4 regions of the Staphylococcus sp. GW821-FHT11H10 genome follow, and region 2 is predicted to be linked to each of the others. Evidence: predicted binding sites of a transcription regulator. Region 2 holds the regulator's gene; each other region holds the start of a gene.
What was found. Region 2 encodes Rex, which represses fermentation and respiration genes when NADH is low (regulators of the CRP and FNR family bind a similar motif). Its sites were predicted from a motif close to TTGTGAAATATTTCACAA; they were not measured.
Positions count from the first base shown of each region.

Region 1 (3,224 bases), on a different contig from region 2:
GTGTTACATTGCCATAACGACCGAATGCAATATATAGTACAAAGAATAGAATGATTAATCCCATAAATAAATACACAGATCCAATTGAATTGGAAATTGCGCTATTGATATCGGTAATTACTTTTTCACTGGCTTTAGGGAATACCATCATCGGTGTAACAGCTACAAGTAATACGATTACCGTCCCTATAAAAGTCGGCCAATCCATAATTTTTTCTCGTTTCAATTATGTTCCTCCTCAAAATTGTTGTTTCGATAAAAATTAAAAACCACTTTCTTGTCACGGTTTATTCACATATTGACGATATCTAAAATTAAATAAAAATGCAAATTACATTCAAATTATACTTTCCTATTTATTGAATAAATATATATTTCAGACATATTTTAAAGCTTTAAAAATCGCCATAACAACAGTGTTAAATTTAAACTTAACGTATTTAACAAATTTTATATTGTATTAATTTTGCATAATAATACTGTTATTATGAATTTATATTTATTTGAATTCTTTTAAAATACCTGTTCATTTTCAAAAGAAAAGACCACTAAACTTTGAGCATTTGCCCAAAATTAGTGGTCTTATAATCTATAATCCCAATAAAAATTTAATTAAGAATCCAACCACGATTGATACACCAATCGCAAAGAACCCTGGAATAATAAAACTTGTTGCACGCGTGCGTCCGGTCTCATCTAGATTAACTGCAAATAATAATGTTGGCTGCGCTGGAATGACGAAATTGACATTAAGCGTTTGGACCATTGCAATGAAATACATTGGTGGAATACCCATACTCATGACAATCGGCACCATAATGGAGGCTGTTGCAGTTTGCGAGATAACGATCATTGCCACTATGGCAACTAAGACAATGACTAGCCAAGGTATAGATTGAATTGTTTGTCCAATATCGTCTTGTATAATTTTTAAATTTTGCGGTGCATTAAATACAGTAGCACCTAACCAACCTGGGCCAAGTACTGCAAAGAGTGCACCAATAGCTGATTGCGCAATATTAGATGACAATATATCACTCGTGTTAATCTTCATCATTAATAAATTAATTGCAACACTCAAATACATAAAGAATTGGACGATTTCCGTCATAGTTACTTTAACTTGTTCACCATCAACATTAAATGAAGGCATTAAATTTGGAAAAATACCAAAAGTTAATATACCTGCAACACATAATAAAAATCCAACTACGCCTAATTTGGTTTTCGTTGTAAATGATTGTTTGACTGGCACTTCAGGCGTATGTGCAATTTCACTTGCAGTGACCGTTGTCTTACGACCAACAAATGTACAAAAGACACTCAACATTAGCATCGTAATAATCGCTGTAGGTAATACAATACTTAAATATTGTCCCATTGATATATGATAACCAGCCATTACTGATATGATATAAGCTGTTGCCGATGCTGCAGGACTACATAATAAGGCTAAATTTGCAGTCAAAACAGATGCGGTGAGTGGTCGTTTAGGTTGGATATTTGCTCTAACAGCAGTCTTAGCAATAATAGGCTCTAAAGATAACGCAATATTTGCGGTACCTACACCAAATACAAACAGAAAGACAATCATTGGTGCGATAAAAATAATGGATTTCGGGAAACGCTCGATAATTTTAGAAGCAAGAAAGACTAAATAGTCTATTCCTCCCGTAGCTTGTAAAGTACCACCAGCGATACCGATAGATAAAATGATTAAAACTGCAGTGACAGGTGCTGAACCTGGAGGCAATTGAAAGCCGAAAATCATAATGAGTTGTGCCACAATGGCGAAGATACCACACCCTAATGCACCAGCTGTGCGAAGCCCTAATATAATAGCCAGTATCATTATGATGATTTCTACTACAAACAGTAGCATGATGAAAGCTCCTAACTTTTCTGAAAATTATTGTGATTTTTTTAACATACATAGTTTATCACTTGCAGATGTTAAAAGTATAGAAATGAAGAAAATTTGAGATATTAAATGTAAATAAAATGTGAACATTCAACCTTACTATTCAATTTATTTCTCATAAATTTCAATTTAAAAACCCTTGAAAGTATGCTTGATATAGCATCTTCCAAGGGGTTTATAATCATTATTTCTCACGATGATTTATATGCTCATCTTTGAGCGTTCCTTCTTTAGTTGGTGCCTCTTCATAGTCACCATCTACACCTTTATCATCAGTATGACCTTTTGCCATTTCTAAATTTTTCTCAGTTTCTTTTCGTTTTTCTTTTTTAGAGCGTTTATCATATGCTCGTTCTTCTAATAATGAACCCCAAATGAGGCCACAAATAATCGCAATAGTTACAATAGCAATTAGAGCTAATATAATCCACTTAATTACATCAAACGTCATCTCTACTCACCCTCCTTCACAATTAAACATAATATTCTTTAAGCATTATTCTTCTTTATATTATGTTTCCCTTTATACTTGGGCTTCAATCACACGAAGAACTATCTTGTCACAGTCTTTACTCAAAAGAAAAACCACGACTCCGTATGATAAGGAATCGTGGTTAAAAGTGATTTCAAATTATGAAATGTAGTTGTATGAACCAGCTTGGCCAGCTGAGATTGTACGTGATGAAACGACACCAGGTCCACCATTATAGTTCATTTCTGAAACTTTAACTGAACCATCATCATTTACACTTTCAACATATGCAACGTGACCGTATGCACCTTGAGATGTTTGCATTACTGCACCTGCTTTAGGTGTGTTATTAACTGTGTAGCCATCTGCAGCTGCTGCAGTTGCCCAGTTATTTGCGTTACCCCAAGTGCTACCAATTTTACCGCCTACTTTGTCATATACATAATACGTACATTGACCTGCAGTGTAAAGGTTTGAACCTCCACTTGATTTACCAGCTAATGCTTCACTACTAGAACTTGAGCTAGCGTTTGAACTAGTTGATTGTGTAGTTGGTGCATTTTGAGTTGTGACTTTAACGTTACGATCTGAAGTTGAATAACTAGCACCTAAACCACCACCAGCATTGTTGTTTGCTGTGTATGATTGAGTGTTTTGGTTTGATTGATTGTTATTGTAATTATAGTTGTAGTTATTGTTTGATTGAGTATTGTTTACTGCTTGGTTGCCAGTGTTTTGTTGACCACCTTGTTGAGCTTGAGATGGGCTCCAGTTACCTTGCCATTCATAATGATAATTACCTTGTTGGTCAATTGTGTAAGTGTAACTATA
Region 1 is NZ_JBXARC010000005.1:84,120-87,343, reverse strand. It holds gene AC1RRU_RS04615 (BCCT family transporter) at 1-226, opposite strand, end outside; gene AC1RRU_RS04610 (anaerobic C4-dicarboxylate transporter family protein) at 590-1,882, opposite strand; gene AC1RRU_RS04605 (hypothetical protein) at 2,106-2,372, opposite strand; gene AC1RRU_RS04600 (CHAP domain-containing protein) at 2,553-3,224, opposite strand, start outside.
Region 1: a site for Rex is predicted at 1,913-1,930, ahead of AC1RRU_RS04610 (anaerobic C4-dicarboxylate transporter family protein). Genes of this name have one in related genera too.

Region 2 (3,224 bases):
TTATTAAAAAAGTAATTAAATTTGCTGAAGGTGTGGTAATGCCTAAGCCATAATCTCTTCCAGTAGAAATACTCATTGGCCAAGCTATCAAAGCAATTAATCCTACTGCAATACCAGCTACAAATGGATGGTATCGTTTTTCAAATAAATAGTGTCTCAAGCCACTATATTTTTGTTTAAGCTTTGGAACTGCAAATTTGGGTTTTGGTTTACGTAATGTTTTAGTTACAAAAATGATAGTTATAATTGTTAATACTAACGTAAACACCCACATAGGAATACCGGTAGTCTGAGACATATTTGCATTAATGTTTGTAGGTTTATTAATCCATGACATTACTGGAAGTAATATACCAGTTTTAGTAATAGCAGCAGTTACAGCATATAGTACGAGCGCTACCCAACTGCCAATCAAACCTTCACCAGCTCGATACCATGTACCTGTAGCACATCCTCCTGCTAATACAATACCGATTCCAAATATAAAAGCACCAATAATTGTACCTATAATTGGAAATGTACTATCTGGGATAGATATAACATTTAATCCAGTTAAAATAAGTAGTCCAATACTTTGGACAGTAATAGCAACTAATAAGGCATAAAACATTTTATTATTTTTTTGAACGTACATATCTCTGAAGCCACCAGCTAAACAGAAGCGTGTACGTTGCATCACAAACCCTAATAATATACCTACTATAAGACCACTAATGATCATCCATATCACTATCAATTCATCCTTTCCCGATTGTTTTACTAAGGTGTTATAATCAATTGTACTAAATTTTGCAACATCTTAAAATTAAACGCTTTTGATTTTAATAATATGATGTTTTAAAAACTAAATGAAATTAATGAATGTTAAACGCAAATTAAAAACACCCCTCTTATAAAGAAGGATGCAAGAATATAAATATAAAAATTAATTAGAATAGTTTTTCATAAAGAATAGCAATGATTGCAATTCTATGCCCAAGTCAATATGATGCACTTGTACGGTATTAGGTACTTCTATTCTAGCTGGTGTGAAATTTAGTATACCCTGAATATCAGCTTCAACCAACTGATTTGCAACGCGTTGTGCTGCTTCCTCTGGTGTAGTTAATATTACAACATTGATATTTTGAGCATTGAGTACTTTCTTCAAATCGTTCATATGATGCACAGATACATCACCAATCTCTGTTCCGACAATCTGTTCATCTATATCAAAAGCCTCAGTTATTGTCATTTCATCATGAATTGAAAAGTTATATGTCAAAAGTGCTCGACCTAAATTACCAACACCTACTAAAGCTATGTGTATATTATCACTATCACTTAATGCTGTTTTAAAGAATTCTAATAGACTATCTATATTGTAACCGTAGCCTTTTTTGCCTAATTCTCCAAAATAAGAGAAATCTCTTCGGATGGTTGCTGATTCAATATTGAGTGCCTCACTAATAGCCTTAGAATTAACCCTATCAATGCCTTTTGACTTGAGTGTGTTAACGAATCTGTAATATAAAGGTAATCGCTTCAAAGTTGCCCGTGGAATTTTAGATTTATTATGAGCCATTTAAAATGCCCCCCTTTATGTTTGAATTTTATAATCTATGTATCCAAACTATTTTGAGTGCTATACGTTTTAAATTTAAAAATGTCGTTATGTCCTATTATGAATACTGGAATATTATACCCTAACATATTTTAAAAATAAATAACTTAGTTTCAAGAAACTAAGTAATACGGTAAAATATAGAGTAATATACAATCTAATTTCGAGTAATAAACTTATAAATAGAAAGGTGAAACCTGAATGATACTCTTGCAATTAAACGATATTTCGAAATCATTTGATGGCGAAGATATTTTCACGCGTGTGAATTTCGAAGTAAAAACAGGCGAACGAATTGGTGTCGTAGGCAGAAACGGTGCTGGTAAATCGACTTTAATGAAAATCATTGCCGGTGTTGAAGACTATGATAGCGGTCATATATCAAAAATCAAAAATTTACGTATGGGTTATTTAACACAGCAAATGACACTTAATTCATCCGCTTCAGTCTTCGAAGAAATGTCAAAACCGTTTGAACATTTAAAAAAAATGGAACTTCTAATTAGAGAAGAAACGAATTGGCTAGCTGATCATGCATCTAACTACTATTCCGAAGAATATCAACAACATATGGAACGCTATGAATCTTTAACTAATCAATTCGAACAACTTGATGGTTATCAGTATGAAAGTAAAATCAAAACTGTTCTACATGGTTTAAATTTCAATGAAGATGATTTCGATAAACCTATCAATGATTTCAGTGGTGGTCAAAAAACGCGATTATCCTTAGCCCAAATGCTATTGAATGAGCCAGATTTATTACTACTAGACGAACCTACAAACCATTTAGATTTAGAAACGACGAAGTGGTTAGAAGATTATTTAAAATATTTCAAAGGTGCCATTGTTATTATCAGTCACGATAGATATTTCCTAGATAAAATAGTCACTCAAATATATGATGTTGCACTTGGCGATGTTAAACGTTACGTCGGAAATTATGAACAATTTATTGAGCAACGTGATAAATATTACGAAAGCAGAATGCAAGAATATGAACGTCAGCAAGATGAAATTAAACGATTAGAAACATTTGTAGAGAAAAATATAACACGTGCTTCAACTAGTGGAATGGCAAAAAGTCGTCGAAAAACACTAGAAAAAATGGAACGTATTGACAAACCTATGTTGGACGCAAGAAGTGCTAACATTCAATTTGGCTTTAATCGTAATACAGGTAATGACGTTATGCATATACGTAATCTGAAAATTGGTTATGACTCGCCTATAACATCTCCTATTAATATTGAAGTAAGTAAGGGGGATCATATTGCCATTATTGGCCCAAATGGCGTAGGTAAAACTACTCTAATCAAGACCATCGCTCAACGTCAAAATCAATTAGAAGGTGAAATTACCTTTGGTGCAAATCTTCAAATTGGTTATTACGATCAAAAGCAAGCTGAATTTAAATCTAATAAAACAATTATCGACTATGTTTGGGATCAATATCCAACAATGAATGAAAAAGATATTCGCGCTATACTCGGACGTTTCTTATTCGTGCAAGATGATGTAAAGAAAGTAATCAATGATTTATCCGGTGGAGAAAAAGCTCGTTTGCAATTAGCGCTACTTATGCTTCAAAGAGATAATGTATTAATTCTTGATGAACCAA
Region 2 is NZ_JBXARC010000014.1:37,939-41,162, forward strand. It holds gene AC1RRU_RS08630 (YeeE/YedE family protein) at 1-730, opposite strand, end outside; gene AC1RRU_RS08635 (redox-sensing transcriptional repressor Rex) at 926-1,564, opposite strand; gene abc-f (ribosomal protection-like ABC-F family protein) at 1,805-3,224, shown strand, end outside.

Region 3 (3,224 bases), on a different contig from region 2:
ATTAGGTACTACAAACTGATGACTATTCATATCGTGAATGACTGGTTTCCATTCGCTATTTTCACTTTCCATACCTAAATCACTTGCACGTAAGAATCGTCCTGCTTTATAGCCATTGTCATCTTCATCTAACATAATCACGAAAGGCATATCTGAATATTGTTTTGAATAGTTAATGAACATTTCACTAGGATTATCTTGATAGTATTCTTGTAAAATAACATGTGTCATTGCTTGTGCTACTGCTGCATCAGTACCAGGATTAGGTGCTAACCAGTTATCCGCGAATTTAACGTTTTCTGCATAGTCAGGTGCTACTGAAACAACTTTAGTCCCTTTATATCTCACTTCAGTCATAAAATGAGCATCAGGTGTACGTGTAAGTGGTACGTTTGAACCCCACATAATAATATATGAAGCATTGTACCAATCACTTGATTCAGGTACGTCAGTTTGTTCACCCCAAATTTGTGGTGACGCAGGCGGTAAATCAGCATACCAATCATAAAAACTTAACATTTCTCCACCGAGTAAGTTGATAAATCTTGCCCCTGCAGCATAACTTATCATTGACATGGCAGGAATTGGTGTAAATCCTGCGATTCTATCTGGACCATCCTTTTTAATTGTATAAAGAATTTGTGCAGCAATAATATCTGTTACATCTTTCCAGTTAGCTCGAACATGTCCACCTTTACCACGTGCTTGTTTATATGCTTTTGCTTTCTCTTCGTCTTCAACAATAGATGCCCACGCTGCAATACGATTTCCATTATTTTCTTCTAACGCTGTATTCCATAAATCTAATAATTTCCCTCTAATGTATGGATATTTCACACGAAGTGGACTATATTCATACCAAGAGAACGACGCACCACGCGGACATCCACGAGGTTCAAATTCAGGCATATCAGGCCCACAACTTGGATAATCAATTTGTTGATTTTCCCAAGTGATTACGCCGTTTTTAACAAATACTTTCCATGAACATGACCCTGTACAGTTAACACCATGTGTTGTTCTAACTACTTTATCGTGACTCCATCTTTCACGGTACATTTTTTCCCATTCTCTACTTTTGCTCTCAAGAACTGACCAGTTACCATTAAATGTCTCAGTTGGTTTGAAAAAGTTTAATCCAAATTTTCCCATCTATATGAATCCTCCTACCGTTAAAGGTATTAACTTATTCCGATTTGCCGTTTTACTTTTGAATTTATAATGATTGTACAATTTTTCACATTCATTAGGTATTAGGGAATGTCCTAATTCGCATGGGGGAATCCCTAAAAAACAAAAAAGCAGGTAGTGGTACATAACGTTCTAAGAATTCGTTATACCACTCCTGCAAGGATGACTTATAAATTAATATATTTAATTTTATTGTTATTGATTATTTGTGTGTATAATTGTTGTTGTGATGGATGGTAACTTTCATCAACGTGCACTATACAACGATATCCTGTTTCAGATAATTCTTCAGCTTTCAATAAAGCATCTTCTTTCGAACCTTTTATAACATATAATGAATCATCTAAATTTCTTTCATGCTCTTGTTTCAACACTTTATCTTTATCAATATAGTCAACAATCGCACCTAAAATGCAAATGCCTGGTTCGCCTTCAAGTTCGTGTTGCTGTAATTGATGCTCAATGGTGCTTAATTTACCAATGATGACGCGTTGGTTATGACACGTAGCATTAAACACAATTGCTATCGAATTGTCCTCTGAAGTATAAGCTGTGATTTGATCAATGATACGGCCCAATCGTTTTATCCCCATATAGATGGCTAATGTCCCACCATTAATCAAATTACGTATATCTGTTTCTTGATTGATTGAATCTTTGAAATGGCCTGTTGAGAAAGTCACACTAGGCGCTACTAATCTCATTGTTAAGCCTAAATCCATTGTTGCAACAGCTGCACTTGCTGAAGTTACACCAGGAACAATTTCATATTCAATACCATAGTCTTTTAAAGTATTGACTTCTTCAGTAACACGACCAAATATTGCTGGATCGCCACCTTTGAGACGAATGACTGTTTGGTACTTTTTAGCCGCTTCAACGATTTTTAAATTAATTTCGTCTTGTTGTATATGTTTAGCGTAAGGCTTTTTACCTACATCAATGAATTCCGCATCAGCGGGTGCATATTGAAGTATGAGTGGGTTTACTAAACGATCATATAGAATAACTTCAGCTTTCTTAATACATCGTTCTGCTTTTTTCGTTAAAAGATTAGGATTACCAGGTCCAGCACCTATCAAGTAAACCTTTGATTTTTCATCTACAGACATACATAAACGTCTCCATCGATGACTTCAACTTGATATGTTTCAACACATCCAGTATCAGGTTCTTGTACCTCGCCACTTCTCAAATCAACCTTTTGATCATGTAGAGGGCAATAAACGTAATCGCCACTTACTGTTCCTTCTGATAATGGCCCTTGTTTGTGAGGACAAATATTATTAATTGCATGAATGTCTCCACTTTCAGTTAAGAAAATGCCAATTTCTTTACCATCAACAATCACTTTTTTTCCAATCAATGGTGTTAATTCTTCTAATGTCGTTACTTTAACTTTTTCCATAGATTTCATATGTTACACCCTCTCAACTTCAAAGATTTTTCGAGCTTCTTTATCTTCAACGATTGCTTCCCAAGGTTCGCCATGTCCATCAATCGCTTTTTTAGCATCCATAATTCTATCGAATAATTCTTTTTGACGTTCAGGATCCAGTAGTACTTCTTTAACATTTTCAAAGCCTAAACGATTTAACCATGGTGCAGTTCTTTCTGCATAAATGCCTGTTTCACGATAATACTGCATTAACGCACCACATAATTGAATAACTTCATCTTCAGTTTCAACGGTAGTTAATAATTTACCAACTGTAACATCTGTACCTCCATTACCACCGATGTAAATTTGATAACCGTTTTCTACTGAGATAACACCGAAATCTTTAACTCCTGATTCAACGCAACTACGTGGACAACCAGATACACCCATTTTAAATTTATGTGGTGTGTCAATGTATTCGAATGTTTTTTCTAAGCGAATACCTAAGCGTGTAGTGTATTGAGTACCGAATCGACAGAATTCTTTACCTACACAACTTTTAACTGAACGTGTTTTCTTACCATATGCTGAAGCTGAACGCATACCTAAATCTTCCCATACTTTAGGTAATTCTTCTTTCTTCAATCCATAT
Region 3 is NZ_JBXARC010000002.1:138,470-141,693, reverse strand. It holds gene AC1RRU_RS02205 (nitrate reductase subunit alpha) at 1-1,152, opposite strand, end outside; gene cobA (uroporphyrinogen-III C-methyltransferase) at 1,359-2,303, opposite strand; gene nirD (nitrite reductase small subunit NirD) at 2,294-2,608, opposite strand; gene nirB (nitrite reductase large subunit NirB) at 2,612-3,224, opposite strand, start outside.
Region 3: a site for Rex is predicted at 1,226-1,243, ahead of AC1RRU_RS02205 (nitrate reductase subunit alpha). Genes of this name have one in related genera too.

Region 4 (3,224 bases), on a different contig from region 2:
TCTTCTTAATGAAAGGGACGCATATTATGACGCCAGAAATGATTGCCAGCTTAAGTAAGACAGTACATATGAAAACGGTAGAATCAACTTGGTTAAATATTTTAGTTAAAGCAATCTTCTGTAATTTCTTTATTAATATTGGTATATACGTGTCTATGTTATTTAAAGAAGGACTGGCAAGAGCATTCTTTATTGCTGCAGGGGTTGTCGTGTTTGTATTCATGGGTTATGAACACGTTGTCTTCAATGCTGGTTTATACGCAGGTATGGTGTTCTATAATTTAGATGCACTATCATGGTTAGGTGTTATTAAAAATATTGTGTTTGCTTTAATTGGTAACTATATCGGTGGTGGTATATTTATTGGTTTAGTATATGCGTATTTAAATGGTTCACGTGATAGTATGAAAGCTAAGTAATCAATAATAGGGTTGTGTTATCACTAAGTTAAATGAGTAGATAGCACAACCTTTTTTATTGAATTAATTTAACCACATTATTGAAAAAGTTGACTAAATGATGATTAAAACATATCATTTTAATCAACATTAAAGCATTTAATGACCAAATTTTAAAAGTAATAAAGTCTAATATAAAGGGGATGAAGCCATTGGTTGCGAATATATTAGTGGCACATGGCATGAGAAAAGGTGATCAAAATAAAGCGTTGGGAGAATTCTTAGATCGTTTATTAAGTGATGAATCGTATGAATATGAATTAGCGTTTATTGAAAGTGAAGAAAAGAGTATTGAAAAAACGATTGGTCGCTTAATAAAGCAAGGTGAAACTCAATTTAAAGTTGTACCTCTTTTGATCTTTTCGGCAATGCATTATATCGTCGATGTTCCTGAAATTTTATCAAATATCAAAAAAGATCATCCTGAAATAAGTTACGAAATTAGTGAACCGCTTGGTACGCATGACTATATGGTGGATTTAGTTGAAAAACGTATTCAAGATGTTGAAAATTCTACCTCCTCTAATTATGCGATTGTATTAATCGCACATGGTAGCTTCTCATATACGAAAGCACATGATGAGTTAAAGGAATTTAGTGAAAAAATGAATCAACCTGTACCTATCTATTGTCGTACGCTATATGGTGACATTACTTTTAGAAATGACTTGGATCAACTTTCGAATGAATATGATGAACTTATTGTAGTGCCAATGTTTTTATATGATGGGCGACTAGTAAATAAAGTAAAACGACTCATTTCAGAAATGGATATACAGGGTACGCTTCACATTACACCATCTATTAATTTCGATAACATATTAAAGAGAATTATTAGTGAACGTTTAAAGCAATTAACATTTAATTAGGATTTATAAGCTGAGGCACAATGTGTCTCAGTTTTTTATTGTATTTGGACAAGTTATTGAACGTATTAGGGAATTCCCCGATTTTTAATTAATTTGTGAAAATCATCACATTTGAAGTGGAATCTGTTATAGAATAGCAGTGAAGAAACAAATGTTGAATATCAAACATTTTAAAAAACAAAAAATTGCAAATGGAAAATAAGTAAATTTAAAGTGATAAAAGGGGCATATTTTATGACTAAACAAAAATTAGTGATGATTGGAAACGGCATGGCGGGATTAAGAACGATAGAAGAAATTCTAGAGCGTTCAGATTCACAATTTGACATTACAATTATTGGGAAAGAACATTATCCAAACTATAACAGAATAATGTTATCAAATATATTACAGAAGAAAATGACTGTAGAAGAAACAATAATGAATCCATATGAATGGTATGAAGAGAACAACATTCAGCTCATCGTCAACGACCCAGTAGAGACGGTTGATCGTTCAGCACAAACAGTAACAACATCAAAAGGTGTTGAAGTGAATTATGACATTTGTATATTTGCAACAGGCTCTAGTGCATTCGTATTACCGATACCTGGATCAGATTTACCAAGTGTTATAGGTTGGAGAACAATCGAAGATACTGAACGCATGATTGAAATCGCTAAAACGAAAAAGAAAGCTGTCGTTATTGGTGGCGGATTATTAGGACTTGAATGTGCACGTGGTTTAATGGATCAAGGTATGGAAGTAACTGTATTACACTTAGCAGAATGGCTTATGGAAATGCAGTTAGACCGTAAAGCTGGAGGCATGCTTAAAGCAGATTTAGAACGTCAAGGTATGAATATCGAGTTACAAGCGAACTCTAAAGAAATTATTGGTAAAGATGATGTAGAAGCGATTAAATTGGCAGATGGAAGAATAATCGAAACAGACTTAGTTGTCATGGCAGTCGGTATCCGTCCATTTACTCAAGTAGCACGTGATGCAGGTCTAGAAGTAAATAGAGGTATCGTTGTTAATGATTATTTACAAACATCAGACCCTAATATTTATGCGGTTGGCGAATGTTCAGAGCATGACGGCAAAGTATATGGCTTAGTCGCACCGCTCTATGAACAAGGTAAAGTGTTAGCTGACTACCTAACTGGAAAAGAAACAGAAGGGTACAAAGGTTCTACAACTTTCACTTCATTAAAAGTGTCTGGTTGTGATTTATATAGTGCGGGACAAATTGTTGAAAATGAAAATGTCCATGGTATTGAAATTTTCAACAGTGTCGATAATATTTATAAAAAAGTCTATTTGAGTGATGGTCAAGTTGTCGGAGCAGTATTATATGGTGATACAGATGATGGCTCAAGATTCTATAATATGATGAAAAAACATGAATCATTAGAAGACTATACATTAGTATCATTATTGTACAAAGGTGGAGAAGAAGCGGTAACTTCTATCGCTGATATGCCAGATGATGAAACGATTTGTGGTTGTAACGGTGTAGATAAAGGTACGATTGTTAATGCGATTACGACTAAAGGATTAACTTCAGTGGAAGAAGTAACGAAAGCAACTAAAGCGGGTAATTCATGTGGTAAATGTAAAGGACAAATTGGCGAGTTATTACAATGCACATTAGGTGATGACTTTGTAGCAGCGAAACCTACCGGAATTTGTGCTTGTACTGATTTAACACGTGATCAAATTGTTACGCAAATAAGAGCTAAAGGACTAAAAACATCAAAAGAAGTACGTCACGTACTAGACTTTAAAGATAAAAATGGCTGTCCAAAATGTCGTCCAGCAATAAACTACTATTTAAATATGGTATATCCACATGACCATCAAGATGAAAAAGAATCACGCTTCGCAAATGAACGTTATCATGCAAACATTCAAA
Region 4 is NZ_JBXARC010000002.1:135,110-138,333, forward strand. It holds gene AC1RRU_RS02180 (formate/nitrite transporter family protein) at 1-419, shown strand, start outside; gene AC1RRU_RS02185 (sirohydrochlorin chelatase) at 611-1,327, shown strand; gene nirB (nitrite reductase large subunit NirB) at 1,562-3,224, shown strand, end outside.
Region 4: a site for Rex is predicted at 1,421-1,438, ahead of nirB (nitrite reductase large subunit NirB). Genes of this name have one in related genera too.